One region of the Paenibacillus sp. FSL E2-8871 genome, then DNA from elsewhere that is predicted to be linked to it. Evidence: predicted binding sites of a transcription regulator. Region 1 holds the regulator's gene; the other holds the start of a gene.
What was found. Region 1 encodes Rex, which represses fermentation and respiration genes when NADH is low (regulators of the CRP and FNR family bind a similar motif). Its sites were predicted from a motif close to TTGTGAAATATTTCACAA; they were not measured.
Positions count from the first base shown of each region.

Region 1 (15,084 bases):
ATGGCTCAGGTTGCCAAAATGCAGAATTTAGATCTGTTGCATGTTCATTACGCCGTTCCGCATGCTGTTTGTGCTTTCCTTGCTAAGCAGATGCTTGGTAATGATATAAAAGTTGTAACGACTTTGCATGGCACTGATATTACGGTACTTGGACAGGATGAATCGCTAAAAGATCTAATCCGTCTTGGAATAAATGAAAGTGATGCCGTAACAGCCGTATCGAAGGATCTCATTAGAGAAACACGAGAAGTGCTGGATATTACGCGCGAGATCGACCTCACTTATAACTTCGTTGATCATCGTGTCTATTATCCACGGGATGTATCGAATCTGCGAGAAGATTTTGCTTCTCCTGAGGAGAAGATCTTGATGCACATCAGTAACTTCCGCCCAGTTAAAAGGGTAAGCGATGTTGTCGATATCTTTGCTAAAGTGAATCGTGAAATCCCTTCACGTCTGCTGCTTGTTGGCGAAGGGCCAGATCTTCCTAAGATTCAAGCTAAGATCAGTGAAATGGGTCTGGATGATAAAGTCCGCTTCTTAGGAAGACAGGATGAGATTGCTCAAGTTATTTCGTTGGCTGATCTTCTTCTGTTACCTTCTGAGAAGGAAAGCTTTGGTCTGGTCGCCCTGGAAGCGATGGCCTGTGGTGTTCCGACTATAGGTTCTCAAACCGGAGGCATTCCGGAGCTCATAGAACATGGCAAGACAGGATTCATTGCTCCAATTGGTGATACAGAAACTATGGCGAAATATGCAATCAAACTCCTATCGGATGATCGCATGGTGGAGCGGTTCAGACAAGCTTGTCTGGAAACGGCCTGCAAAGATTTCTGTAAGGATTCGATTACAAGTCAGTATGAGGATATATATTACCGTGTGCTCGGGCGCAAGGTACCTAGACTGGATACAGTCAGGGGGTAAGGAGTTCGTAATGAAATGGAAAATGGCGCCATCTGCTATGGCTCTTGCGGCGGAAAATGTAATTTCTGAGCTAACGCAAAACGGCCATGAGGCTTTTTGGGTTGGAGGCTGCATTCGCGATGAGCTATTGGGTAGGCCAGTGCATGATATGGATATTACAACTTCAGCAGTGCCGGAGGAAGTGATAGCCATCTTCGCACGCAGTATTCCGACAGGACTAGCACATGGGACGGTCACCGTGCTTCAGGATGGGCATGGATTTGAGGTGACGACATACCGAACTGAAAGCGGATATGTCGATCATCGTCGTCCGGACCATGTTGAATTTGTTAGTGATGTGAAGGAAGATCTTCGTCGTCGTGATTTTACGATTAACGCTATATGCTGCGGGCTGGGTGGAGATTTGATTGATCCCTTCGGAGGCGAGAAGGATCTAGCTCTCCGTGTGATCCGCTGTGTGGGTGATGCAGAGGAACGGTTCGATGAGGATGCGCTTCGCATGCTTCGCTGCGTTCGTTTCGCATCGGTGTTAGATTTCTCCATCGCTAAGAATACGTGGAGAGGGCTCCTGCGTCAGCGAGATAAGCTGGCGCATATTGCTGTGGAGCGTGTCCGCGCGGAGCTGGACCGCATCGTAGAGGGGCCGCATCCTCGGCGCGGCCTTGCTATGCTAGTGCGCTGTGAGCTGCTCGCGCGTGGGAAAGCCCCGTTCCCCTGGAACGGAACCGATCTGGCGGCGGCTGCCGCCTTAACGGCCGGGATAGGGGAACTGGAGAGCGCCCACCTGCGGTGGGCGCTTCTCCTCCATGCCCTGAAGCAGTCGGCCCAGGAGGCCGATGAGCTGCTGCGGGCATGGACGTTCTCTGGGACGACGCGTACCAGCGTCGTCCAGGTGCTGCGGGTCCGCGAAGCTTGGACCGCTGCCCTGGAGGCTATGCCGCCGGGGGAACCGGGCGGCATGGATCTACTGCGGCGGCGCTGGATCGCCGCCGTGCTGACCTTCGGCGTGGAAGCCGCCGAAGGGTGGCTCTCGCTGCTGGCGATCCTGCCAGCAGCTGCCCTTCCCGCTGCGAACTCGCCAGCGGACTCGGAAGTCTCACCCGCTGTCAACACCCAAGCGGTCTCAAAAGACTCGCCCGCTATCACCACCCCAGCGGTGCCTGCAAAAGAGTGGATCGCACAAATGCCATTGAAGAGTCTCTCGGAGCTTGCTGTTACGGGCAATGAGTTGGCGGAAGTGCTTGAGAAACGTCCAGGACCTTGGCTTGGCAATATGCTGAGTGCACTTCTGCAGGCGACTGCTTCGGGAGATCTTCTTAACAATAAACAAGAATTGCTGCTTGAAGCAAAAAGGATGGATGGACATGAGCTATGAAAAAGCGCTGTCGCTAACCGGGTTGAAGCAGGAAGCTTCTGATTCGAATTGGCTAGACAGAGTTCAGCTCCTGGAGTCTGTCGTATCTACTCAGGAGGAAGCCAAACGAATGGCGGAAAACGGTGCACCAGAAGGAACAACCGTAATCGCTGAAGAACAGACCGGTGCTAGAGGACGAATGGGTAGAAAATGGTTTTCTCCTCGTGGCAAAGGCATTTGGATGAGTATTGTATTGCGTCCGAATTTACCTTTGTTACAGACTCCTCAGTTAACACTGCTTGCTGGGGTTGCAGTCTGTAAGGCAATTCGCCGTGTAACCGGAGTAGACGCCGGGATTAAATGGCCAAATGATTTGCTTGCGGGCGGTCGAAAGATATGTGGAATTTTGCTCGAGTCTTCGCTAAGAGAAGGAGAGCTTCATTATTGCATCGCCGGGATTGGAATTTCTGCGAACTTGACTGAAGACGATTATCCTGATCATCTGAAGAAAGTAGCGACTTCTCTTCGGATTCAGCGGGGCGGTGTCCCTATTGACCGTTCGGAGCTGGTAAGAGCTGTATTGAATGAGTTAGAGCTGCATTTCAATCTTTACATGGAACAAGGTTTTAAACCTATCAAAGAGCTGTGGGAGTCGATGTCAGTTACTTTGGGTCGCCAAATCGCTCTGAATAGCCCTCAGGGACGCTCTGAAAGCGTTGTGGTAGGCTTGGATGAGTTAGGTGGACTAATCCTTAAAAACAGCGCAGGAGAGATTTCTAGCGTATGCTCAGGTGAAATCGAGCTTTTATAAATCTTTTTTATATGACAGGGTGTCATCCCCTGTCATATTTTTTTCGTGTATTTCCGAGTCCTTTTTGTTATACTATGGGGCAGAGGCGGTATCGTTTTGCGAACTGTACTCTTGATCTGATGTACTTATAATGGTTTTATTATTGGAATCACCTTCATAACTGCGTTAGACGGTTACGTTGGATTCTGCTCTGAGCCGTAAGGACCGAGACAGAAGGGACGATCGCGAGTGACTCTTTTTTGCCCTTCGGACCTTTTTAGCAAATCGTTGCTAAAAGGTTTTTTTGTTGCGATTTTTACGGGGATGTAATTTCAAAAAGGAGGACGAAGAGAGAAATGGCAAACAAACAAGCACTTAATATTGTAAAAATGAAAAAAATGAAAGCAGATGGTGAGCGGTTAAGCATGCTGACTGCTTATGATTACCCATCGGCTCTACTTGCTGAAGAAGCCGGTATCGATCTTATTCTGGTGGGTGACTCCCTGGGAAATGTGGTACTTGGATATGATACAACTTTACCTGTTACGATTGACGATATGGTCTACCACACTCGTTCGGTAACTCGGGGCGCACAAAAAACATTCATTGTGGCAGATATGCCATTTATGACCTACCACGGAAGTATAGATGAAACCTTGCGGGGTGTGCGCAGACTGATGCAGGAAGGGCGGGCTCATGCCGTCAAAATGGAAGGCGGTCTCGAAATTTGTGAGACAGTTACTGCGGTTGTAGCTGCGGGAGTTCCTGTGCTGGGGCATATTGGACTTACACCACAATCGGTAAATATGATTGGCGGCTACCGCATTCAAGGTAAGGACGCCAAAGATGCAAAACGTCTGATGGATGAAGCTAAGGCCCTTGAAGCAGCAGGTGCTTTTGCAGTGGTACTGGAGCTGGTGACAGAAGAAGTAGCACAAGCAATTTCTGAGGCACTGAGCATTCCGACCATTGGGATTGGTGCAGGTCGTTATTGTGATGGACAGGTATTGGTTTTCCATGATTTGTTGCGTTATGCCTCACCCTACCGTGAGAAACGTTTTGTCAAAACCTACGCGGATGTGGGTAGCCTGATTCGTGAGGGTATCAGCCAATATGTGCAAGAAGTGAAGGATCGCTCGTACCCAGATGAAGGTCATGTTTTTAAAGCAGATGAAACCGTTCTGGAATCTTTATACGGCGGTGCCGGAAAGGATGGGGAATAAGATGAGAGTCGTCAGAAGCATTAAGCAACTGCGCGAAGCTTTGGAATATATGAGACAAGGTGGGCATACCCCGATTGGGTTTGTTCCAACCATGGGATACCTGCATGAAGGACATGCCAGTCTGCTTCGGCGGGCAGGAGAAATGAGCAACACGGTCGTTATGAGCATATTTGTGAACCCGCTGCAGTTCGGACCGAATGAGGATTATGATTCCTATCCGCGCGATGAAGAGCGTGATTTGGAGCTTGCGGAACGCGAAGGTGTCGATATTGTATTTATCCCCAGTGTGGAAGAAATGTATCCGCAGCCTACCCGGACTACTGTCTCGGTATCAGAGCTCACCACTCGACTTTGTGGGGCTTCGCGTCCAGGACATTTTAATGGCGTAACAACAGTTGTTAATAAGCTATTCAATATCGTGCAGCCAGATTATGCTTTCTTCGGGCTAAAGGATGCTCAGCAAGTAGCTGTGCTCCGCAGAATGGTATCTGATTTGAATATGAATGTTGAAATTGTACCTTGCCCTATCGTTCGTGAAGGAGATGGACTTGCACTTAGCTCGCGTAACGTATTCTTATCTCCAGAGGAACGTTCTCAAGCACTGGTGTTATCTCGTTCCTTGCGTGAAGCGCGTCAGTCCATTGAAGAAGGAAAAGTAACAACCGTTGCTGAAGTGCGGGAATTGTTGACCTCGGTTATTTCCAGTTCTCCTTTGGCGGTCATTGATTATGCGGAAATACTGACTTTCCCTAATCTGGAAGGCTTAGAGAACGAAGTTTTATTAACGGATGTAAATGGGGAAATTATTATAGCGCTTGCCGTGAAGTTTGGCAGAACGCGATTAATTGACAATAATGTATTTATTCCAAAGGAGGTTGCCGCTCTTGTTTAGACATATGATGAAATCCAAAATTCACCGCGCGACGGTGACAGAAGCGAATTTGAATTATGTGGGAAGTATTACCATTGATGAGAACTTAATGGAAGCGGCAGATATTCTTGAGAATGAAAAAGTGCAGATCGTGGACAACAATAATGGTTCACGGTTAGAAACCTATGTTATTCCAGGGCCTCGCGGCAGTGGTGTGATCTGCCTAAATGGTGCAGCTGCACGTCTTGTTCAACCGGGAGATACAGTAATTATTATTTCGTATGCGATGTTGTCTTCGGAAGAACTGGAGTCGCATAAGCCAACGGTGGTATTCGTGGATGAGAACAACAGACCCGTGAAGCTGGCTGATCATGAATTGCATGCTACAATCGCTTAAATTATGGACTTACGCCATGTAATGAATGGCAGGGATGAAAGACCCCGTTCTCGCAGAAAATGAAGTCAGGCAAGCTGAACTGATTTCATCTTCAGTAAGGGGGGATAGCCCATGTTTCAACATTTGTTTGCTGAAATGAACAAGGTGCTTCAGGAGATCGTTACAGATTACCCTACAGCGGAGGGTGCCCGCCGGAATGAGCTTTTATGCAATTATAATATGCTGCATCGACTTAGTGATAAAGTGATGGATGAATGGCTGGCCTTTGCAGAGAAGCTAAGTCACTTTCGTGAAAGTGTAGATTTTACGACTGTGGTTGAAGAGGAAGTGCCAGAGCAGGAAGCACCCGAGCTGTGCATGGATACTTTTGTTAGAGGTCAGGGGTATTATAAGCTGCTGATGTATGGGAAATGTATTGAACAGTTTAAGGAAGTTATTGTGCAATATCCGGATAGCTTGGCTGCTCGATTATATTTAGCCATCTCTTACCTGCAGGAAGGGGAGGGGGAAGCTGCTTGGAGCCATCTGAACCATATGCTCGGTTTGATACGGGAAACCAAGCTGAAGGCAATGGTTTATAACGCTTTAGGTTGCATCAGGGCCTCTCAAGAACGTTTCAATGAAGCGCAGGAGCTGTTTGGCCTTTCTTTGCAACTTGACCCGGCACTTCCTGAACCAACCGTTAATTTGGAGGTTTGCCGCCGCCGAGGAGGTAAGCTTCATTTCGGAAATCAGCTTGTTTCATTATTGTAAATTATTACGTTTACGGTTTATTATTCCGCATTTTCATTCAAGCGATGCATCCCCTGAACCAGTGGTGTGCATCGCCTTTTTTCGCAACTTCTGTTATGCTGATTAAGAGTCTCAATTGAAAGGGAATAGAATTATAATGAAATTTGCCGTGCTTGATTTCGAAACAACGGGAACCCAATCCGTGGGTGAAATTATCCAGGTTGGCCTTGCAATTATAGAAGAAGACCGGTCCATCTCCCGGGTATATGGTTCCTACGTCAAGCCCGGAACGCCGATACCTCCTTTTATAACTGGTCTAACGGGGATTACCGACGATGATGTAAAGGATGCACCTGAGCTGGATGAGATGATGATGGAGCTTGTCCCACTCTTGGATGATGTTGTGCTTGTAGGGCATAATGTCGCATTCGACTTCCATTTTTTGCAAAATGCTTTAGACCGATGTGGGTATTTACCATTTCAAGGGCGGATTTTAGATACGATTGATTTTCTGAAAATCTGCTTTCCTTCCCTCACATCCTATCAACTAGGATCAGTTAGTGCACATTTTGGAGTGACGCATGATCGTCCGCATCAGGCAGACAGTGATGCACTCGCAACTGCTCTTGTATTGCTGAAATGTCTGGAGGAGCTCTACGATTTGCCTCTGCTGACGATTCAGAGACTCTGTGAGCTGTTTACGGAAGAGGATAGTGATCTGGGTTGGTATTTTGATGGTCTGCTGCGTGAACGGGAAGCGGAGACGCTTCAGCCCGAAGGTGATCTGACTTTCTATCGTCAATTAGCGCTTGCTGTAGGAGACTGGAATGAATTAGCTCCACCTCGAGACGAGCATGCTGAGAATCCACTACACAATTTATCTTTTACAGATTATATGGATGAAGTAACGAAACGACTTAAAGAAACTTTGCCACAGTATGAAAGCCGAGAAGCTCAGGATATTATGATCAATGAGGTGATGACGGCACTTGCCGAAGACAAGCATCTATTGATCGAAGCAGGGACAGGAACCGGTAAATCCCTTGGTTATTTATTGCCTGCCATATACCAAAGCGTACGCACTAATGAAAAAGTCATGGTCAGCACTCATACTATTAATCTGCAGGATCAATTGCGTGAGCGTGATATTCCTTTGTTAACGCAGGTAGTTCCTTTTCCATTTAAAGCTGCAATTTTTAAGGGCAGAGGGCATTATTTGTGTCTTCGTAAGTTCGAACATAAAATTAATAAAAAAGACTTTATAAGTCCGAGGGAAGATGCGCTTACTGCGGCTCAGATGATCGTTTGGCTGACACAAAGTGAATCAGGAGATGACGAAGAGCTCAATCTAAGTGGACGTGGCGGAGATTTTTGGGAGACGGTGGCAAGCGATACCGATTCTTGTCTGGGTCGCTCGTGTCCTTGGTTCCGTAAGTGTTATTATCATCGGGCTAAGCATGAAGCTGGTATTGCAGACGTGGTCATTACGAACCACTCTAAGCTTTTCGCTGATGTTAAGGCTGGGCATCAACTACTTCCCGCTTATGAACATCTTGTAATAGATGAGGCCCATCATCTGGAGGACGTGGCTGGCAAGCATTTAGGCATGCATATGAAGCATTTCACGGTGGCACATACATTATCGCGTCTTTATAAGGATAGTCGAAATGGCCAACTTCCTACACTTCGCCAAATGCTTCAGTCATCAGGCAGTGAGGAAGCTTCTGAATGGAGCGGAGTGATCGATAGAATCTATCCGGACCTGCTTACCGTAAAAGAAACCTGGGATCTGCTTAGTGATAAACTATTCAGCCTCTTGCCGGAACGTAGCGATGCAGCGGCGGGAGAAGCCGGCCAGTTAGTCATGCGGCTACTTCCTACCCGTAAACCGAAAGATTGGGATGAATTGGTTGCTTTAGAGAATACTATGAATCTGACATTAAGCGAAATTATCCGTAAAGGTGATAAAATGCTTAATGAGATGCGAGATCAAGAAGGTCAATCTTCCTCAGATAGTCTAGTTACCGATATTAGCGGCTTATTTAAGGATTTAGCTTCTATACGTGAGCAAGTACGGTTTTTTATGGGATTAAATGATGAGAATGTAGTATATTGGCTGGAGGCGAATGGAAATTATCGCAGTAAATCGCTACAGCTGTATGCCGTTCCTGTTGATGTTAGTACTCAGCTTAAGGAGCTGTTTTTCGACAAGAAGAAAAGTATCGTGCTAACTTCGGCGACACTCTCTGTCGATAAATCTTTCCAGTTTATGATTGATAATCTCGGACTTAATGAAGCTGCGGAAGAGGGGCGTCTGATGACATCACTCCTGCCTTCTCCCTTTAAGTATCGGGAGCAGGCGCTGTTAGTTATTCCGCGGGATTTCCCTAGTGTGAAGGGGAGTGTAGGCGATGCCCGATTTGTCGATACACTCGTACAGTCACTAGCAGAAGCAGCTATTACAACACGTGGGCGGATGCTTGTCCTGTTTACTTCTTACAAGATGCTACGCCAGGTTTACGATCCTCTGAAAGAGGCTCTAGCCTCACAAGAGATCACGGTGCTAGGTCAAGGCGTGGAGGGGGGCAGCCGTAGCAAGCTGATCCGCCGTTTTCAGGACAGTGCAGCTTCTGTACTATTAGGAACAAGCAGCTTTTGGGAGGGTGTAGATATTCCAGGTGAAGCATTAACATGCTTGGCCATCGTGAGGCTCCCATTTCAACCGCCAAACCACCCTCTAGCGGAAGCGAAGTCTGAGTTATTACAAGCCCAGAAAAAGAATCCGTTCATGAAGTTGTCTGTTCCTCAGGCGGTTATTCGCTTCAAGCAAGGATTTGGGAGGCTGGTACGGACAGCGCAAGATCGGGGTATTGTTATTGTGTATGACACAAGGGTGATAGAATCTCACTATGGGAAGTATTTCCTCTATTCGTTGCCTGGCCCGAAAATGGAGCATATGCTTACGGATCAAATGGTTCCTCGTATAGCGGAGTGGTTGGAAGACGGAGGCGTTTCTTGAAAAGAACGTCATCGATCTTATTAATCACTCTACAAGGAAGGGCGGTATAAGAATACCGCTCTTCCTTGAGACGAGGTGCAGATATTTCGATAGGATTTGAACAGAATATCACTTAAATTAGGAGGTAAATTATGAAATCGGATAAAATATCAGAAGCCGTTGTTCGCAGACTTCCTGTGTACTTGCGTTTCTTGAATGATCTCCAGAAACGTGAAATATTAACCGTTTCCTCACAAGAACTAGGACAAAAACTTGATTTAAATCCTGCTCAAATTCGTAAAGATTTAGCTTATTTTGGAGACTTTGGTAGAAAAGGTATCGGGTATGACGTAACTTATCTTATTGAAAAAATCCGTCATATTCTGAAGCTGGATCAACAATTGAATGTGGCTTTAGTAGGTGCTGGTAACCTTGGACATGCATTATCTAATTACAATGCTTATCTGAAAGATACTATGAAGATTACCGCTATATTTGACTCCTATGCACCTAAGGTAGGGCGGAAAATCAACTCTCTTACCGTTCAACCGATGGAGGAGCTTGGTCAGACGGTTCGTGAGCAAGGTATTCGAATTGGGATAATTACTGTGCCTGATTCAGAAGCGCAGAATGTAGCAGATATTCTCATTGAGTCTGGCATTGAGGCGATTTTGAATTTTGCACCAGTGATTCTAAAAACACCATCGAATATCCGTGTTCATGCTGCCGATTTTACAACGGATTTGCAAAGCCTTGCTTATTATTTGAAAGACGGAAAGGAAGAAAGCGGAAATGAAGAGCAGTAAAACGATTATTAAGGGCGGGCGTTTTCTTATTCCGGGAACGGATGAGCCGGTTCTGAGCGGATACATGACTATTGAAGATGATTTGATCACTTACATAGGAAAAGAAGAGCCTTTAATGGAAGATGATGTGCAAGTTGTTGATGGCAGTCGTCTGCTGTTTATGCCAGGTCTGGTAAACACACATGGCCATGCCGCAATGTCATTGCTTCGTGGTTATGGAGATGATTTAGCACTTCAGGTGTGGCTTCAAGAGAAGATGTGGCCAATGGAAGCGAAATTCACTGGAGAAGATGTATACTGGGGAACCTCCTTGTCGGTACTGGAAATGCTAAAAGGTGGTACTACAACCTTCTTGGATATGTATGATCATATGGACCGAGTAGCAGAGGTGGTCGAATTATCAGGCATCCGTTCCGTACTGATGAGAGGCGTAATCGGATTATGCCCAGAGGAAGTACAAAATCACAAGCTTGCGGAAGCGATTTCTTTTGCACGAAATTGGCATGGTAAGGCTGGCGGCAGAATTACGACGATGATCTCGCCACACGCCCCATATACTTGCCCACCGGACTTCTTTGTTAAGTTTGTACAAGCGGCACATGATTTGGATTTACCGATGCATACCCATATGTCCGAGACCAAACGCGAAGTGGAGCAGAATGTGGTGGATTACGGACTTCGGCCTGTAGCGCATTTAGAGAAGCTTGGAATGTTCACTCGTCCGTCTATTGTTGCTCATGGCGTTCATTTGAATGATGAAGAGATCGAGATACTGGCTCGTCATGATGTAGGCGTGTCTCATAACCCAGGAAGTAATCTGAAACTGGCTAGTGGAGTGGCTCGGGTTACGGATCTTCTAAAGGCTGGTGTGAAGGTGTCACTGGGTACAGATGGTGCGGCAAGCAATAATAACCTGGATATGTTTGAAGAGATGCGTCTTGCAGCCCTCATCCATAAAGGTGTAAGTGGTGATCCGACGGCTGTTCCAGCTCCGGAAGCGCTGCGTATAGCTACAGAGTATGGCGCAAAGTCTATCTTTTTAAATGATGTGGGTAGACTCGCTGTTGGCAAGAAAGCGGACTTTATCGCGATTGATATAGACCAGCCGCATATGCTACCACACACAGATCTGTTGTCTCATGCTGTATACTCTGCCAGCGCCAAGGACGTTGAGCATGTATGGGTGAATGGTAAACAGGTTGTAAAACATGGAGAATGTGTAACGCTAGATGAGGAAGCAATCCGTCGTAAGGCGCAAGAATCATTTGATGGACTGCTTAAACGATAGTCTAAGATCATAACGAATAACTGAAAGGCTGTGACTTTCTGCGATTGCAAAGTTACAGCCTTTTGTGTTTCTGATAATTAGATCATTGAATTGGATATGAAACTTTGGATAAACACACAGGTGTGTTATATAATCAAAAAAGATATATTACTAGAAAGGGAGCTGTACCTTGAAGAAAAGGAAAAAATGGATCCTCCTGGGGTCAGTTCTGATTCTGCTCCTTCTGTTCGGACTTATCCAGTTCTATGCTTATATTATGAAAGATCAATGGAACGAGCGAGATATCGCTAAGGATGTCGCTAAAACCAGTGCTGGTCTGACAGAGGTAACCAAAGCGCAGAAATCCGTGTGGGATGATAATGCGGTGTACTGGGTCTTAACAGGGAAGAATGAAGCCGGGACCGAGTTGATGGTTTGGGTACGTTTTACTGTAGATGGGAAGTTTGCTGAAGGAACCGACGCAGTATATGCTGAAGAACTAAGTAAAGGGACCTCTGAAGCGAAAATGCGTAGCCTTATAAAAGCCGATCTTCCGGACATCAGCATTGAGCGGTTGTTGCCAGGAGTATATAACGGGGAGTATGCTTGGCAGCTTTTTTATAAACAAAGCGGTCGATATTATTATCAATTTTATCGGTTCTCAGATGGGGCTCGAATGGGTGAAGGTTACAGTTTACCTAGCCGCTAAATTAAACAAAAGCATTATAGGAGAAACAAGCGGACCATTTATGGTTCGCTTGTTTTTTAAAATGACATATTATTTGATATACTATAAGTACACGAATTGTGATATACTATAAGAGTAGATTTTATATATTGGGATTTAAAGATTCATACGAAAAAAGGTCTGTTATTTAAGAGTAACAGCCCTTTTTTTGTCGAATTAAATCAATAAATTAAATAAAATGGAAATAATTAAAAAATAAAATTTTAAATATCTTCACACTTTTTTTCAATATAGTATATACACCTGTGATATACTACTGTTTGTAATTAGAACAGTGTTAGTAGAACGTCAGGCTCTGATGAGCTCTTAGCAGCTATGACTTTGGATCATTCTGTTTACATTTTTTCATCTTTGAGAGGAGGACGTTTCTTGAAATTACGTCTTGTACCTGTACTGATAACGTCTCTACTGTCGGCTATGCTATTATTCGGAGGATTCTTTTTATATCGTCAGTTTGCTTTACAGGAACCGCTCCAAAAGATTGTAACCGGATTTGAGGGAGTAAATACTTCACATATTAGTATTAACCGCGATGAGGTCACTTTGAAACTTGATTTGCAGCCGGGCACGAATTTACGTGATCTAGTATCGTATGTATCCAAAGAAGGAAAATCAGTGATTGAAGGACGTAAACTTAAACTCGATGTGGAGCAAAATTCAAGTGAACTATTGGATGATTACTGGGATAAAGCGATGTTCTCTGTAGCTGAAGCCATGGAGAGCCGTAAATATACGATTATACCTACAGAACTTGATAGATTGAAACAGCAAAATACGGAATTTAAAGATGTGATAGCATCTACTGATATCGACGACAACAATGTGTACGTAAGCTTGAGTAATGGAAAAGAAAGCAAATTTATTATTTTGCCGCGAAAACCTGCGACCTTGGGGGTATGGAATAATGCCTAAGTACCTTAAAGAAATTTTACTCGGATTTATTCCTGTGCTGTTTATTTTCATGGCTTTTTTAGGTATTAATATATTCCCGATTGTTATAGCAGCTGGAATGCTTACTGCATTACTTATAATTGCTCATTTGCGTGGCGGGCTTACGGTGAACGCTGGTGCGGGGAAGAAACGCCAGAAGGAAGGGCCTTCAAAGCTCACTTTTGAAGAAATTGGTGGGCAAGACAATGCGAAGCAAGAGCTTCGTGAGGCACTCGATTTTTTGATCCGGCACGAGGAGATTAGTAAATTTGGGATTCGTCCTTTGAAAGGGATTCTGCTCACTGGCCCTCCAGGAACAGGTAAGACCCTTATGGCCAGAGCAGCAGCGCATTATACAAACTCCGTATTCGTAGCTGCATCAGGTAGTGAATTTGTAGAAATGTATGTTGGTGTCGGGGCTGGTCGGATCCGCGATTTGTTCAAGGATGCTCGTAACCGTGCTGTTAAGGAGAACAAACAAAGTGCCATTATTTTTATTGATGAAATTGACGTAATTGGCGGTAAGCGCGAAGGCGGTCAGCAACGTGAATATGATCAGACCTTAAATCAGCTATTGACCGAGATGGATGGTATTTATAATAACGAAACTCCGCGTATTTTGCTGGTAGCTGCAACAAACCGGAAAGAAATGCTTGATTCAGCATTGTTACGTCCTGGACGCTTCGACCGTCATATTCAAGTGGACATGCCTGACAAAAAGGGCCGCAAATCGATTCTCGAATTGCATGCGAAGAATAAGCCTCTTCATACAGAGGTGAGTCTCGACAAAATCGCTGAAGAAGCCTATGGCTTTTCCGGTGCTCAGCTTGAAAGTGTCATGAATGAGGCTGCGATTTATATGATGCGTGAGGACTTGACGAAAGTGGAGCAGCGGCATCTGTCGATGGCGATTGACAAGGTAATGATGGGTGAAAAAACGGATAGAGAAACAAATCATGAAGAGAAAAAGAGAGTCGCCATTCATGAATTGGGACATGCCATCATGGCAGAGCTCCTTCGTCCCGGAAGCGTTAGTCAGGTTACGCTGACTCCGCGTGGGCAAGCCCTTGGTTATGTGCGACATAATCCTCAGCAAGAGCAGTATTTGTACACCAAAGATTATCTCGAAGATCAGATTATGATTGCACTTGGTGGAGCAGCTGCTGAAGAAATGTATTATGGTGGACGAAGCACAGGTTCACGCGGTGATTTCGATCAGGCGCTGAATATTGTGGAAACGATGATGAAGTCAGGTTTAACTTCGCTGGGTATCGCTAAGCTGGAAATGGTTACCACTGAAGAACTTATGAAGGAAAATAGTAAGATATTGGATGAGTTGATGACGCGCACTCGTGAGCACCTTGAAAAGCAACGAAATGTATTTGATTACTCTCTTGACATTTTAATGAAGGAAGAAGTACTCTCTGGAGAGCAATTTCGATGTCAATTTCGTGACAGCGTCCTTTTACCAGCATAAATATTTATGCTGGTTATTTTTTTTTACTTTTCAGGCATGCTAAGATATCATTATATGTCGGGCTTTATAAATTTTTGCGACAGACAAGGTACAATACAAAAGTATAGATACCTGAAAGGATGGAGACTTTTTTATGAATTTCAAAAAAATAGGTGTCATCGGCGGTGGCACAATGGGACAAGGTATTGCTGAAATGTTAGCAGCCAAAGGCCTGGATGTATTACTAGTGGAGAAAACCGCGGAGAAACTGGACTACTCTTACGAAATGATCGAGACAAGTCTAGATAAGCAACTGGAGAAATGGGCGATCACTCAAGCTGAGAAGAAGCTGATTCTTAGCCGCATTCAAAAAGTGACACATTTCGCGGAGCTCAGCTCTTGTGACATGGTTATCGAAACCATTGTTGAGGATTTGGAAGAAAAGAAAAAGATTTTGAATCAATTGGATCAAGTATGCCCGAACCACATTATTCTTGCCAGCAATACATCAACACTTAGCTTGACTGAACTTGCAAGTTCTACGATGTATCCGGAACGCGTGATCGGAATGCATTTCATATATCCTGT
Region 1 is NZ_JBBOBV010000001.1:2,435,195-2,450,278, reverse strand. It holds gene bshA (N-acetyl-alpha-D-glucosaminyl L-malate synthase BshA) at 1-924, shown strand, start outside; gene NYE25_RS11250 (CCA tRNA nucleotidyltransferase) at 878-2,299, shown strand; gene NYE25_RS11245 (biotin--[acetyl-CoA-carboxylase] ligase) at 2,289-3,089, shown strand; gene panB (3-methyl-2-oxobutanoate hydroxymethyltransferase) at 3,425-4,291, shown strand; gene panC (pantoate--beta-alanine ligase) at 4,293-5,183, shown strand; gene panD (aspartate 1-decarboxylase) at 5,176-5,559, shown strand; gene NYE25_RS11225 (tetratricopeptide repeat protein) at 5,671-6,312, shown strand; gene dinG (ATP-dependent DNA helicase DinG) at 6,449-9,310, shown strand; gene NYE25_RS11215 (redox-sensing transcriptional repressor Rex) at 9,442-10,095, shown strand; gene NYE25_RS11210 (amidohydrolase) at 10,082-11,383, shown strand; gene NYE25_RS11205 (cell wall elongation regulator TseB-like domain-containing protein) at 11,553-12,071, shown strand; gene NYE25_RS11200 (hypothetical protein) at 12,480-13,022, shown strand; gene NYE25_RS11195 (AAA family ATPase) at 13,015-14,517, shown strand; gene NYE25_RS11190 (3-hydroxyacyl-CoA dehydrogenase family protein) at 14,651-15,084, shown strand, end outside.

Region 2 (15,084 bases), 1.2 Mb from region 1:
CAGGTGAGCCGGAATGGAATTTGAGCGGAACACTGTTTGAAGGCATCCAGCGTTGGTCAGAACGCAAGGCCTTCCTGACGCATGAAGACGTCAAAACGCGTTCCAAAACTGCATTGAAGTGGCAGATCGCGCAGGGTATCCAGCATGTACGAACACATGTAGACGTTACTGATCCAAGCTTGACCGCCGTAAAAGCGATGCTTGAAGTAAAAGAAGAAATGGCACCGTTCATTGACATCCAGCTTGTCGCTTTTCCACAGGAAGGTATTCACTCCTTCCCGAACGGCGTGGAATTACTAGAAGAGTCGCTGAAAATGGGTGTTGACGTGGTGGGTGGTATTCCACACTTCGAATTCACAAGAGAATATGGCGTTGATTCGATGAAGGTTGCGTTTGACCTCGCTGAAAAATACGACCGTCTGATCGATATCCATTGCGACGAAATCGATGACGAGCAATCCCGTTTCTTGGAAGTTGTAGCCAAAGAAGCTTACGAACGCGGGCTTGGCTCCCGTACGACAGCAAGCCACACGACGGCGATGGGGTCATACAATGATGCATATACGTACAAATTGTTTAGATTACTGAAGATGGCTGACCTAAATTTCGTCTCCAATCCTCTGGTTAACATCCATCTGCAGGGACGCTTTGACACTTATCCGAAAAGAAGAGGGTTAACTCGCGTCAAAGAACTGCTGGAAGCGGGACTTAATGTATGCTTCGGTCACGATGACATTTTCGATCCATGGTATCCGCTTGGCACAGGCAACATGCTTCAGGTGCTGCACATGGGTATTCATGCTTCTCAGTTGCTCGGATACGATCAAATCGTAAATTCAATCGATCTTATTACGAAAAATAGTGCAAGAACGTTGAATATCGAGGATATGTACGGCATTGAAGTAGGTAAACCTGCCAACTTCATCGTTCTTGAAGCAGAGAACGAGTATGAGACCATTCGTAAACAGGCCGGAGTACTTTATTCGTTCAGAGCCGGCCGCAAAATCGCGGAAACAAAGCCGCGGGAAACTTCGATCATTCTTGAGAACGGTTCGGAGAAGATTACTTTCAATAAATAATCGAATGAAGTATGTGCTCCATCAAGCAGAGCCTGCTTTTTAGCCAAAAATCCCCTCATGATATTCAGGAATATAAGAGATCACCTGATTGTGAACTCTTCCTGTATACATGGGGGATTTTTTTGCTTGTTGTGTTTGACCATTTTTCTATTGCAGAACATTCCGGACCCAAACTCCAGTATCACTAAGACTTTTTTCATAGCTTATTTCCAAGATTCGACCTTGTTTTCACCCACTGTATAGGCCGAAAGTATAAATTTACAACACTTTACAAAAATCTATGTTTTTCCTAATCCTTATGAGATAGCATATTAGACGAAAGCGGTGGACAATTATGGAAAAATCCACCGATCTATATCTTAAGGAGGAAGAATATGAAGGAGAAGCGTTCAGGTTGGAATAAGAAGCTGCTAAAAAGCATGCTGGTTGCATCTGTTGCCGTACCCCTGCATTTATTCGCATTCGGAGCCGGCTCGGCGATATACGCTGAGGGACCAAGCGACCCCGCCCCATTCATTGAAGCCAAAGTGGTCAACGAGCATGCAGGCCAGAAAATTCTGTTTGACAATACCCACGCGCAGACGGCCGGAGCGGCCGACTGGGTTATTGATGGCGCTTTTTCCGATTTTGGTAATGCGCTTGCGCAAGAAGGCTATTACGTCAAAGAGCTTCGTAAGACCACTCCGATTACGCTAGGCGATCTTTCCAGCTATGACGTCTTCGTCGTGGCCGAATCTAACATTCCATATAAATCCAGCGAGCAGGCAGCTATGGCGGAATACGTGGAGAACGGCGGCAGCATCTTCTTCATCGGCGATCATTACAATGCGGACCGCAATAAGAATCGCTGGGACGGCAATGAGGCATTCAACGGTTACCGCCGCGGAGCTTGGGACAACCCGGCCAAAGGCATGAGCACCGAAGAGGCCGGTTCCGCGGCAATGCAAGGCGTGGTCAGCTCCGACTGGCTGGCGGAAGAGTTCGGCGTCCGGTTCCGCTTCAATGCACTCGGTGACATTAACGCGACCAACATCGTGGCTCCCGATCAGGCCTTCGGTATTACATCAGGAGTATCAAGTGTAGCCATGCATGCCGGCTCCACGCTGGCAATCCTCGACCCGACCCGAGCGAAGGGCATCGTCTATCTGCCGAAAACCAACAATGCTTGGGGCAACGCGGTGGACCAAGGTGTCTACAATGGCGGCGGCGTAGCGGAAGGTCCTTATGTGGCCGTGGCGAAAAAAGGTGCCGGCAAAGCCGCCTTTCTCGGCGACTCCTCCCCAGTCGAGGATGCCACGCCGAAGTATTTGCGCGAGGATACCGGTGCCAAAAAAACGACTTACGATGGCTTCAAGGAGGCTGACGATGCTGAGCTCCTGGTGAACACGGTTAACTGGCTCGCCGAACAAGAGAGCTATACGGATTTCACCAAGGTAAGTGGCCTGACGCTGGATCAGCCGACTCAGCTGCTGCCGTTCGAAGAGCCGGCGCTTTCCACTGAGCCTCAGCCAGAGCCATGGGCCGCTCCGAATGCCGGCTACAAATGGTTTGACCGCACCAGCTACAAGGCGGGCTCTTACGGCGGACCGGCAGCTACTGCAAGTGCGGTGTACAATTTCACGCACCAAACGGTGCTGCCGAACGCGCAGGATTTCCAGATTCGTGTCAGCGCAGATAATCTCCCTGCCAATACGAGCGTATCAGGCTTCCAATTGGGTATCTACCAGGTGAGTAGCGGTGCCCAGATCGCCAAGATCCAGAACAGTGACGGCACTTGGCCGAGTAGCTATGCTTACAGCGCCAACTTTAGCCTGACTTCAGACTTGAACGGCCATGCCTACAAAGATCTGACCGTACAGATCAAACCAGGCACCACGGCTGCATCCAATCTGCGTCTGCGCCAGAACGGAACGAACCTGAAGACCGAATCAGTAACGCTCGGTAACGTCCCAGCAGAACCGCTTCCGGACGAGGAAGATCCGATTCCAGCGACCGTTTCCATCGGCGAAGCCCGGACCAAAATTGTTGGATCCTTGGTGACGGTTGAGGGGATCGTAACGACTGAGCCGGGTATTTTCGGCGGGCAAACCTTTTATCTGCAGGATGAGACCGGCGGACTTTATGTCTACCAGAGCCAAAGTGGCTTCCATGCCGGCGACACGGTCAAGGTAACAGCGTCCACGGCGCTGTACAATTCGGAGCTAGAGTTGACCGAAGTTGTGCAGATCGAGAAGACCGGCACTGCGAAGCTGCCCGAGTCCATTGACGTGCCGTCAGTGAACGATACCAATCAAGGTCAGCTGCTCAAGCTTAAAGACGTGAAAGTGACGAATATTATCACAGCCACTCCAAGCGGTTCTTTTGAATTTGACGCCATCGCCGATGGCGGGACAAGCAATCACATCCGGGTGGATGCCCGGACGGGCATCACGAAAGACAGCTTCCCTTATGCGGAAGGACAGAAGCTCGATATTACGGGCGTAGCCGCGATCTTCAAAGGCGTATACCAACTCAAACCTAGAAGTCTCGGAGACTTCAGCATTGTGGAAGAAGTGGGGGCTCCGGTAACGACGGCGACGCTGTCGGCAAATCCGAACGCTGCCGGCTGGTTGAACCAGCCCACCGAAGTAACCCTGAAGGCCGACTCCGATACAGCTAAAGTTTATTACTCGCTGAACGGCGGTGCGGAAGCCGTATTCAGCACTCCGTTGACCGTAAGCAAAGATGGACGGCATACGCTGTCTTATCATGCGGTTTCGGGCAAGGGAAAGGCGGAAGAAACTAAGACACTGAGCCTTAATATCGACACGGTTTCACCGACAGCGGAGCTGACGGAGTCCGGTCATGCGGTTGGCGATGTGGAGGAGGAAGCCCAGCTTAAGTTTGTATTGTCTGCCGAAGATAATCTGTCTGGCGTCGCCTCCAAGCAGCTTCTGCTGGATGGACAGCCCATAGCCGACGGACAGATCCTGAACGCTGCGGAGCTGGGTGCCGGGTCCCATACTGTAAACTACGTCGTGACCGACACCGCAGGCAATACTGCCGAAAAGAGCTACACGTTCCAAATTACTGGCGGAGCGGCACTTGCAACTGACAAGCCTGGACAGCCTGTGTTGTCCTCGAACAGCGGCTACGGTTATGGACTCAGTGATGGTAACTTTACCGTCACCATGAATCTTTGGTGGGGCAATAACGCTACCAGCTACAAGCTTTATGAGAATGGCACACTGATCGATTCCAAGTCTCTGAAGGATGTATCTCCGTCCGCGCAGACGGCAAGCACAGCGCTTCACGGTAAGCCGAATGGCACCTATATATACACAGTGGAGCTTACCAACAAATACGGCACAAGCAAGAGCCAGCCGCTCACGGTGACGATCCGCGATGCCGCACCGGGCAAGCCGGTCCTGGCCCATGACAACTGGGACGGAGATGGCTCTTATAAAGTAACGATGAATCTATGGTGGGGCACTAATGCCACAGAGTACCGCCTTTATGAGAACGGGCAACTGATCGACACGCAAGCGCTGAACGCCAACACGCCTTCGGCGCAGAGCGCTACAACTGACGTCACTGGTCGCGCTTCCGGCAATTATGAATACCGAGCGGAGCTGGTTAATGCAGCGGGAGAGACCCTAAGTGATATCATCAAGGTAACCGTCAACAAATAATACGATGAGCGTTTTAAATCTTGTAAGAAGTATTCCAAGATGTTGCATTCCGATTTGCTGTTGATCTAAATATGTCTCCAGGAGGTGCTTATATCTTTCAGATATAACGCCTCCTTTTTGACTTGTTCATATTCCGTTCATATTGTCGTCACGATGAGTACATCTTAGTTGATTACACTTTGAATATGTCGTCAAGGCGGCACTTCAGATACAGAGACAAGGAAGGGAAGAGATGAACGTGGCAAATAAGGTAGAAATAAAAACAACTGGGACTAAGAGCCACAAGAAACGGAACCTATGGTTAAAAATAATCGGAGGTATTGTAGGGGCGCTCGTGCTGTTCATGGGCATCGTTTTTATCGTTGATGCAATCAGCGATGGGGTAGAGAAAAAGAAAATCGAATCCTATGGCCAGTATGTCAATGTGGATGGGAAAAAGATGAATGTGCTCATTCAAGGCAGCGGAGAACAAACCGTTGTACTTCTACCGGGACAGGGAACCCCGTCGCCTGCACTTGATTTCAAATTGCTGATCGATGAAATTACCCCTAATTATAAAGTCGTGTTGGTCGAGCCTTTCGGTTATGGTTTGAGCGATGAAACCGAGAAGGAAAGAACGACGGAGAATATAGTAAGTGAGGTTCACGAAGCTCTGCAGCAACTGGGTGTTGACAGTTACATTCTAATGGGACATTCCATCGCGGGACTTTACGGAGCGACCTATGTGAACACTTATCCGGATGAAGTTCTTGCTTTTGTCGGCATCGATAGCAGCGTTCCCAATCAACCCGGGATGGATGTCAAATTACCTTTGAAATCCATGCAATTTCTTCAAAAATCAGGTCTGATGAGATTGTTCCAAAAAGTGAGCGGAGATGCGTATAAATCGCTTGCATTCGATGAGCATACCAAAGAACAGATGCGTTTGATTTCGAATCAAGTCGCGACCAATCCAACGTTGATGAATGAACTGAGCCACCTCGGTTCCAATTTTAAAAATGGAGAAAAACTCACAATGCCAAAAGATTTGCCGTTGCTTCTCTTCGTTCAATCGAATAATGAGCACAATAAACAGTGGATTCCGCTTCATGAAGAGCAAGTCAAACAATCCGCACAGGGGAAAATGATCCCGATGGAAGGTTCTCATTACCTGCATCATACAAAATACAAAGAAATCGCTGAGGAATTCAAAGCTTACATGAAACAAATCCAATTGTAGGGTTGATAATTAAACTGCGGAGCCAAACTTGGTTCCGTAGTTTCTTTCTTTTTCCATTTTAAAAAAAACAATTTTTCAAACCTTATTCTTGGGACATTGGAGTTTGGTATACATCGAGACAAATCTTGGTCATCTCATCAATGGATTTTGCAAAGTCGGATTGTATCCATTTGAGGAGAACATTATAGAGGGCCCCCGCTTTAAAGTATATTCGGTACACATTTTCATCGCTTTTGTCGTGAGCAGTAGAGAGCATCATTTCATTCAAGCAATCCAGAATCACATCATCAAACTTTGCGCTTTGAAGTGCTTTGTAGATGTTCCGCTGCTGAAAAACAACTTCAAAAAGCACTCTGATAAATTTTTGAGGTTCTTTAGCTTTGCCTGTTAATTCATTGGTGTAAGGTAAGAGTTTTTGATTAATTTCGAAAATAAGCGAATCGACCAAATCCACCAGGATCTCTTGCTTGGAGGAATAGTTGTTGTAATAGGCAGTTCGAGAGACCCCTGCACGCTTCACAATATCGGTGATGGTGATTTTGTTAAAAGGCTGTTCCTGGATCAAGTAGACTAATGCCGTGCAGATGGCTTCTCTTGTCAAACGGTTGGTTTCTTTATTGGAACGATGCTGAGAGGTATTCGGACTATATAATTCATGATTTGAGATGACATTTCCCCTCCGTTTGTACATTCTGGTATTCGTTTCATTGTTTTTCATGAGTCTTTTCAATATGCTAAAACCATAAGGCATTACAAATGTAATGTCAAAATAGTAGTAGATAAAATGGGAGGGCGTCATGTTAGAAAACTTATATAGACGATTGTCAGCGGGGCTGCTTTTGATCCTAGCACTTTGTGCTACGGTATTCATTGGCAAAGAAACGGTAATCTCGATAGTGACCATTACCCTTTTGTTAGCGGAATTAGGCATCTCTTTTTTACTTTTAAAGAAGCGTGAAAAGTTACATGTGGTGTTAATTAGTGCGATGGTGGCAGAAGGGTTGTACTTACTGACAAGAGAATTTTGGTTGCTTGCGCTTTCTATCTTGCTGCTGATCGTAGCGGGCATATGGAGAGGACTCTTTGGACAAAAGGTGCGCAGAAGAGTCACTCCATTGATAGTGGTTCGTAAAGTGTTATTCAGCATTGCTGCTCTTATCGTTACTGCACTTTGGGGTATTGGAATCTATTCAAAACCTATTACAACACCTGTGGCATTAGCAGCTGATGCGGCTGTGACGATCGATGAACGTAAATTGGATTCTGCAGCAGTGATGCTGAAGGATATTGAAGTAATGAATTCTTTTGGAAGCCGTACAACCGGCTCTGAGGGTCATAATCAATTTATTTCATGGCTGGAGCAACAGGTAACAGATATGGGGCTGAAAGTTTATCGTGATCACTATACTTTTGACCGATGGGAAGAAAAGAGCAGCTCTTTAATGATTGATCAGCAGTCAATTCATGTCTCTTCAGCTTTTCCTTATTCCGGAGAAACTGATGAAAATGGGGTAACAGGGGAGCTGGTATATACGAAGCGTGGTGAGTATGACCAGGCCAGCGGAAAAATTGCTGTCATTGAAATTGAGAATTTCAGAAATTTCCCAAGTGGGATCGTTATGAACATGCGGGATTCCTCTCCAATGCAAAGCCAAATTGCCCCAAATGAAGGCGATCTAGTCCTCACTACAGCTTTAAAAGAAGCTAAATTGGAGCAAGCGAAGGAAATGGGTGTGAAAGCTGTTGTTGTTGTCTGGAAAGGGGTATCCGACGATAAGGTTGAAAAGCAGTATGTGCCTTTTACTACAGCTTATGCTGGAATTCCTGCGATCTGGGTCAATGAAACGGAAGGGAAAAAGGTGATCAGTGCAGCCCAGGAGCACAAAGAAGGTACGGTTATTTTAGAAGCGGAAATACAAAAAAATGCTCCAACAGAATCCTTTTATGTGAAAATTGAAGGGAAAAATAAAGATGAAGCGATTATCATAAATACCCATACGGATGGGATAAATGTGGTGGAGGAAAATGGTGCTGTGGGCATGCTGTCCATGATTCGTTACTTACAGCAGGAGCAGCCGGAACGTACGATGATTTTCACCTTTGTGACAGGCCATTTTAGATTACCGGATTTCAAAGGAACTTCTCAGGCGACTTCCACTTGGATGGAGGGGCATCGAGAGCTCTGGGATGGCAAGAAAGGCCATATGAAAGCTGTAGCTGGAATTACGGTTGAGCATTTAGGCAGTATGGAGTGGAAGGACGATGATACGGGTCACTATAGACCAACTGGAAAAATAAGTACAGAATATACCTATGCGGGCAATGAAATGATGGCGTCCATATGGCTGAAAGCTATTGAAAAGTCCGACGGCACACGTACTGTATTATTACGTGGACATAACAAGTTTGAGTTTGGAGAGAGTCAGCCTTTATTTGAAGCAGGGATACCGGTGATTGGCTTCATTCCAATGCCCGACTATCTGCTCGTGGATAGTGAAGACAGAGAGATGGGCAAATTTGATGCAAAGCTCATGAATACACAAATTATATCGTTACTGAAAGCGGTCAAGATAGTGGACGAAACGGAGACGACTAAGCTTGGAAAGTCAGATGGGTATTCTTTTTTCTATGGCCGTACTAAATGATGAATTGGAGATTGGCTGATGATGAAGAACTTAGTACCAAAAGAAAAGGAGAAAAAAACTACATGTTGATCAAAAGTGTTAAGGATCTTGAATTACAAGAGTTTACAACTTGCTTTAACGAAGCCTTCTCCGATTATGTAATTCCATTTCATGTTTCTTCGGAGTATTTAGCTGATAAATTTGCAGGTGCGGGAGTTAATTATCAGATGTCGTTTGGTGCTTTTGATCAAGAGAAGCTGGTTGCATTTGTTATGCATGGCATCGGGGATCGTAACGGCGAAAGTACTGCATTTAATACTGGTACAGGAGTCGTTCCTTTATATAGAGGGAGACGGCTAGTCGAACAAATTTATCGTCATGCTCTTCCCATCCTTAAAGAAGCTCATATTCAAAAGTGTTTGCTTGAAGTGATTCAAACGAATGATAAAGCTATAAAAGCGTATACCGCCATAGGATTTCAAATTCATAGAGAATTGGCTTGTTTCAAGGGGCGTATTGATGTCACCCTTCCGGACGATCATAGACATACATTCATTACTATGGTTCGACTGGAAGAATTCGATTGGACATCGGTACATTCTTATTGGAATTTTGAACCTTCTTGGGAACAATCTGTTCATGCAATTTTACGAAATCCGCATTTATACGATGTGGTCACGATAAGGGAAGAGAATAAGATTTGTGGATACGCGGTAATAAAATCGGCCAACGGAGCAGTTGTACAGTTCGGTATTTTGCGAGAAGAAAGAAACCAGGGATTTGGGCGTTCCTTATTTCATTGGATGGGAGAGAGACATTCTATCATCACCGTCAATAATGTAGACAAAAGAGATACAAATTCTATACGTTTCCTTCAAAGTGTTGGTCTTGACGTATACATCGAGCAATATGAAATGGAGAAAGATTTGTCATGACGAAGATGACATTAGCTTTAATTCAAAAACACTGATGATTTGAGTCAGTGTTTTTTTTGTTGCAGAAGGGGGTATATATTAGAGGTTAAAATGAGGAAATATTGTTTTTTTCTAACATCGAAGTAGGAGGAGACTTGTGAAATCATATATACGCTATTGAATCAATAGCTCTTTTGGGTTCTTTTTATGTTATTCACTGAGTTGTCAGAAAGATTTGACCCTTTCTTGAACATTTAGGGATTAAGAGATATCTGTGATTGAATTACTTGCAATTTAAGATAAGATGATTTTAATCATTAGGTCACGTTATTAATTTGACTGCTCAGTATCAGGTAAATCAGGCTCGCCAACTCTTGCTTTGTGAAATTTTTCTCTTTTTACATAGCAAAGAACGAGGAACGTCATACTAAAACGAACAGGCAACGATGTCGCTGAGCCCTGCTAAACCTGATATTGAATGCAGCCCCAGGATTAGCCGGCCTAATCATAAGCATCAAGTTATGACGAAAAATGAACAGCGTTTGAAGGGAGCAGTAAAGAATGGCAATTGATACGGTGCTATGGAGCAGGCTGGTGACAGGCTTGACTCTCGGGTTCCACGTTATTTTTGCGACGATTGGCGTCGGTATACCGCTAATGATCGCTATTGCAGAGTTCATCGGGATCCGCAAAAAGGATCCCCATTATACACTTATGGCAAAGAGATGGTCTCGGGGATTTGTCATTTCTGTAGCGGTTGGTGTCGTGACCGGTACAGCCATATCACTACAATTAGCCCTGGTATGGCCGAATTTTATGAAACTGGCTGGGAATGTTATTGCACTTCCGTTATTCATGGAAGTGTTCGCGTTCTTTTTTGAGGCCATCTTCCTGGGCATTTATTTGTATACGTGGGATCGGTTTAAAAATCCGTATATCCATTGGCTGTTGACGATTCCGATTGTCGCCGGGGCAGGCATGTCTGCCGTTTTTATTACGACGGTGAACGGATTCATGAACCAGCCTGGAGGCTTTGTCATGGAAGCGGGCCAATTCACAGCGATTGACCCGGTGCAAGCGATGCTGAATACGGCGACCTTCTCCAAGGTGTTCCATGTATTAAGCTCGGCCTATTTGACAGGAGCTGCCTTGTTAGCCGGGATTGCAGCCTTTGCGATGCTGAGAAAAGGAGTGTCCGCATACCACAAAAAATCCTTGAATCTCATGATGGCGGTCGTTTTGCTGTTCAGCTTGTTGAACACATTAGCTGGTGATGTGTCCGCCAAGTTTTTGGCCGAGCATCAGCCAGAGAAGCTTGCAGCGGCAGAGTGGCATTTTGAGACGGGTAGCGGTGTGGACTTGGTTCTAATGGGATGGCTGAATGCAGAGCATGAAGTGATAGGGGCTCTTCATTTGCCGAAAGTGCTCAGCTTCCTGGCCTTTGGAGACTTTAATGCGGAGGTAACGGGGCTGGAGGAATTCCCCAAGGAAGAATGGCCACCGCTTCTTGTTCACTACCTGTTTGATTTAATGGCTGGAATCGGTTTTGCTCTGCTCGCGATTTCGGTCCTGTACTTCCTGTTTGTGTTCTGGAAAAAACGCAATGTGCTTAACAAGTGGATGCTTGGCATCATCGCACTGATCGCACCGCTCGCGTTTCTAGCTGTAGAGCTGGGCTGGTTTTATGCAGAGGTTGGGCGACAGCCGTGGATTATCCGTGGATATATGCGTGTAGAGGAGGCTGCCACGACTTCACCCAATGTAAGAATTATATTCTTCGCCTTATTGCTCTTGTACATCGTACTCGGCAGTATGTGTGTAATCGTGCTAAGACGTTTGTTCAACAATAATCCGGCAGAAGTTGAGATGGAGAAATGGATGAAGGAACATCCTAATCAATCTGTGGAAAAGGGGGGCACTGAATGATGAGTTACGAAATAATTGGCATCTCGGTGCTCTGGCTGTTCTTGTACGGCTATTTAATTATAGCTTCCATTGATTTCGGAGCGGGATTCTTCGCCTTTTATGCCCGTTTGACGAAGCAGGATCATCTCATTAATCGTCTGATTTCCCGATATTTATCACCCGTATGGGAGATTACAAATGTATTTTTTATCTTTTTCTATATTGGCATCGTCGGATTTTTTCCGGACACAGCCTATTATTATGGCTCCGCGCTGCTTGTTCCGGGAAGTATTGCAGTTATTCTTCTTGCGATTCGCGGTTCGTTCTACGCTTTTGAAAATTATGGTTCCAAGAAAAACATAGTATATCTTTTTTTGTACGGAGCTACAGGTCTGCTTATTCCGGCTTCGTTGTCAGTGGCACTTACTTTGTCTGAAGGCGGCTTTATTGTGAAGCAGGCTGAGACGGTTTCTCTGGATTACTGGGCGCTGTTTACCAATCCGTTATCGTGGAGCATCGTTGGACTGGCAATCGTGTCCGTTTTGTTCATAAGCGGCTCATTTCTGACTTTTTACGCATCTCGTGCAGAGGATCATTCCGCGTTGAAGCTGATGCGGAACTACGCCCTGTTTTGGAGCACACCGACGATAATTCTCGCACTGACAGCATTTATCTATTTGGGTCAACACAATGAGCGGCATTTTCAAAATATGATGGATTTATGGTGGCTCTTGGCACTTTCCGTTGCTTTCTTCATGATCGCGATGTGGCTGTTATATAACGGACGCCGTTACGGATTAGCTTTCATATGCATCATGCTGCAATTTTTCTGTGCCTTTTTCGCTTATGGGATTGGGCAATACCCTTATATTCTCGATCCGTATATCACGATTCAGAGCAGTGCAACTTCACCAGCAATGGGCTTAGCCTTAGTTGTTGTGTTTATCGGCGGTCTGTGCCTGTTGATCCCATCCCTTATTCTGGTCTTCAAGCTCTTCCTGTTTGATGCGGATTATGTAAAAGGGAAAAAATAAAGCTAATTGATCCATTACGGCGTGTATGAGGTTTCTCTACAAGCCTATATATAAAGGAGGTGTGATCTGTGCCGAGGAAATCCAGTCTGATTTCTCAACAAATGTCTTCACAAAGAAAAAATATGGCCCTCCTCGCGATCCTTTCGCTCGCGCTTGGTACAGCTATTGTGAGTCAGGCTGGACTGCTTGCTGAAGCAGTCCAACGGATTTTTGTGGAGAGAGCTTCATTTTCATCGGTTATCATGTTGCTCGGCATTCTTCTAGCTGTTATGGCTGTACGCACATTGTTGTCATATGGAAACGGTAAAGTTGGCTTGCGTATGGCTGCCACTGCCAAGACAAATATGCGCGCAGCCGTGCTGCAAAACTTGACCCATGCTTCCATGCCTTCCACCCTTCGTGGACAGACGGGAGGCAAGGTCAGTATTGCTCTTGATGCTGTGGATGAGGCTGATAGTTATTTCAGTCAGTACATGCCGCGTATGATGGAAGCTGCTATCATCCCGATTCTGATTTTGGTCGTTACATTTATCCAACATGCCAACACAGGTTTCATTCTATTATTTACAGCTCCATTCATCCCGCTATTCATGATTTTGGTAGGGCTGAAAACGAAGAACAAATCCGAAGAAAAATATGCGCAGCTGGCCGAGTTTTCAGGTACTTTTCTGGATTCTCTTCAAGGGCTGGTGACGTTAAAAATATTTGGACGGGCACACCGTCAGCAACAGAAAATTGAACACAGTAGCCTTAGTTACCGTGATGCCACAATGGGCATTTTGAAGATTGCGTTTACGAATACCTTCATGCTGGAATCGATCGTGATGCTAAGCATTGGCATTGTCGCTCTTGAACTGGCCATCCAATTGCTTGTTTTCAAATCTATGACGTTCCACACCGCCTTTCTCGTGTTGTTGCTCGTTCCCGAGTTTTACAACCTTTTAAAGAATACGGGAACGGCCTTTCACAGTGGCCGGACAAGTATGGGTGCGGTTCGTAAGGTGGAACAGATGCTTGAAGAACCGGCAGGGGAGAGCAGGGACGCGAATAGCGTTGAAGAAGCATTAACAACCGATGGACTCGACGAGATCGACAGCATGGATAGAGTCGACAGGGGAAGCAAATTGGAAATTGCAAATTCCAATGATCTTTCAGTACCGCCATCCATGGAAATAAATCATCTTCAGTTTCAATATGCTCCAGATTCATTCAAGCTTGAGACGGGTCGGATCCAGTTTAAACCGGGAGAACATATTGCGATTGTAGGTAAAAGTGGTTCCGGTAAAACGACTTTGCTCCATCTCATTGCCGGTCTGCTAAAACCAGAATCTGGAACGCTTCTGGTGAATGGTAGTCCACTCTCGCAATACGATGAAACTGAATGGTTCGAACATGTTAGCTACATTACACAGCATCCGTATATTTTTGCAGGCACATTTTCTGAAAATATTGCGATTGGTGCTCGTGGGAGCATCTCCAGGGCAGAAATTGAGCGGGCGGGGGAGGAAGCAGGACTCACTGCGCTTACAGCCCAATTGAAGCATGGATTTGATACCTTTGTTGGTGAAGGAGGCAGGGGACTGTCTGGTGGGGAAAAGCAACGGCTTGCCTTAGCACGCGCTTTTTTGAAGCGTCCTGTTATCATTTTGTTTGATGAACCCACAGTTGGACTGGATTTGCACACCGAGCGGGTACTGCAACGCTCCATAGCCAAACTGGCAAAAACGGCTACGATGATTACGGTGGCTCACCGATTATATACGATTCAACAAGCCGACAAGATTTTGTTTATGGACAATGGAGTGTTGGTGGACTCCGGACGGCATGAAGAGCTTCTGGGGCGCCTGCCTCAATATGCCGAGATGATTGATGTAGAGCGGAAAGGGGGGATATCCTCATGAATGAACTGGCCGTTCTGTCAAAGGCGATGATTCAGGAGCGTAAGGATATCATTCTTTCGATTTTGGGTGGATTTATCGCCGGCATAGCCGGTGTGGCACTCTTTTCTGCGAGCGGGTATCTAATTTCGCAAACGGTATTTGCGCCACCGCTTTATACTTTAATTGTACTCACCTCGATGGTCAAACTGCTTGGTCTGCTTCGGGCGGCGAGTCGTTATGGAGAACGCTTATATTCTCACCGGGCGACATTCTCCATGCTTAGCCGTTTACGTACATCCTTTTTTGCCAAGCTTATTCCTTTAACGCCTGGTATATTGAACAAAAATCGAAGCGGGGATCTGCTTGCGCGGATCGTTGGGGATGTCGAAAGTTTACAAAATTATTTCTTGCGAGTCGCTTATCCTCCGATCATGGTCGTCATGGTGTTTTTGGCTACGGTGCTGTTTACTTCTACCTTTTCGATCTGGATTGCCGTTTTGTTTGTACTAGGTATGCTGATAACCGCATTCGTTGTACCGGGAATTGTGTTACTCGGGCAGCGGAGAATACATGGACGCGTTCGTGAGCAGAGGGCGCAGCTATCCACGGAAGTTACCGAAGTGTTGTACGGTTTCCGGGATTTGAAAGTATACGGTCAATTGGCACAGCGGGAGGAGCAGCTTCAGCACGCTTCTGCTGTATTGGCAACTGAACAGCAACGAGCAGCCGGGCACTTGTTGCGCGGGCAATCGATGCAC
Region 2 is NZ_JBBOBV010000001.1:1,223,808-1,238,891, forward strand. It holds gene NYE25_RS05620 (cytosine deaminase) at 1-1,079, shown strand, start outside; gene NYE25_RS05625 (chitinase N-terminal domain-containing protein) at 1,454-4,750, shown strand; gene NYE25_RS05630 (alpha/beta fold hydrolase) at 4,983-5,969, shown strand; gene NYE25_RS05635 (TetR/AcrR family transcriptional regulator) at 6,052-6,687, opposite strand; gene NYE25_RS05640 (hypothetical protein) at 6,767-8,614, shown strand; gene NYE25_RS05645 (GNAT family N-acetyltransferase) at 8,626-9,528, shown strand; gene NYE25_RS05650 (cytochrome ubiquinol oxidase subunit I) at 10,069-11,433, shown strand; gene NYE25_RS05655 (cytochrome d ubiquinol oxidase subunit II) at 11,430-12,446, shown strand; gene cydD (thiol reductant ABC exporter subunit CydD) at 12,548-14,347, shown strand; gene cydC (thiol reductant ABC exporter subunit CydC) at 14,344-15,084, shown strand, end outside.
Region 2: NYE25_RS05650 (cytochrome ubiquinol oxidase subunit I) is a predicted target of Rex. The motif match lies at 9,887-9,904, and genes of this name have one in related genera.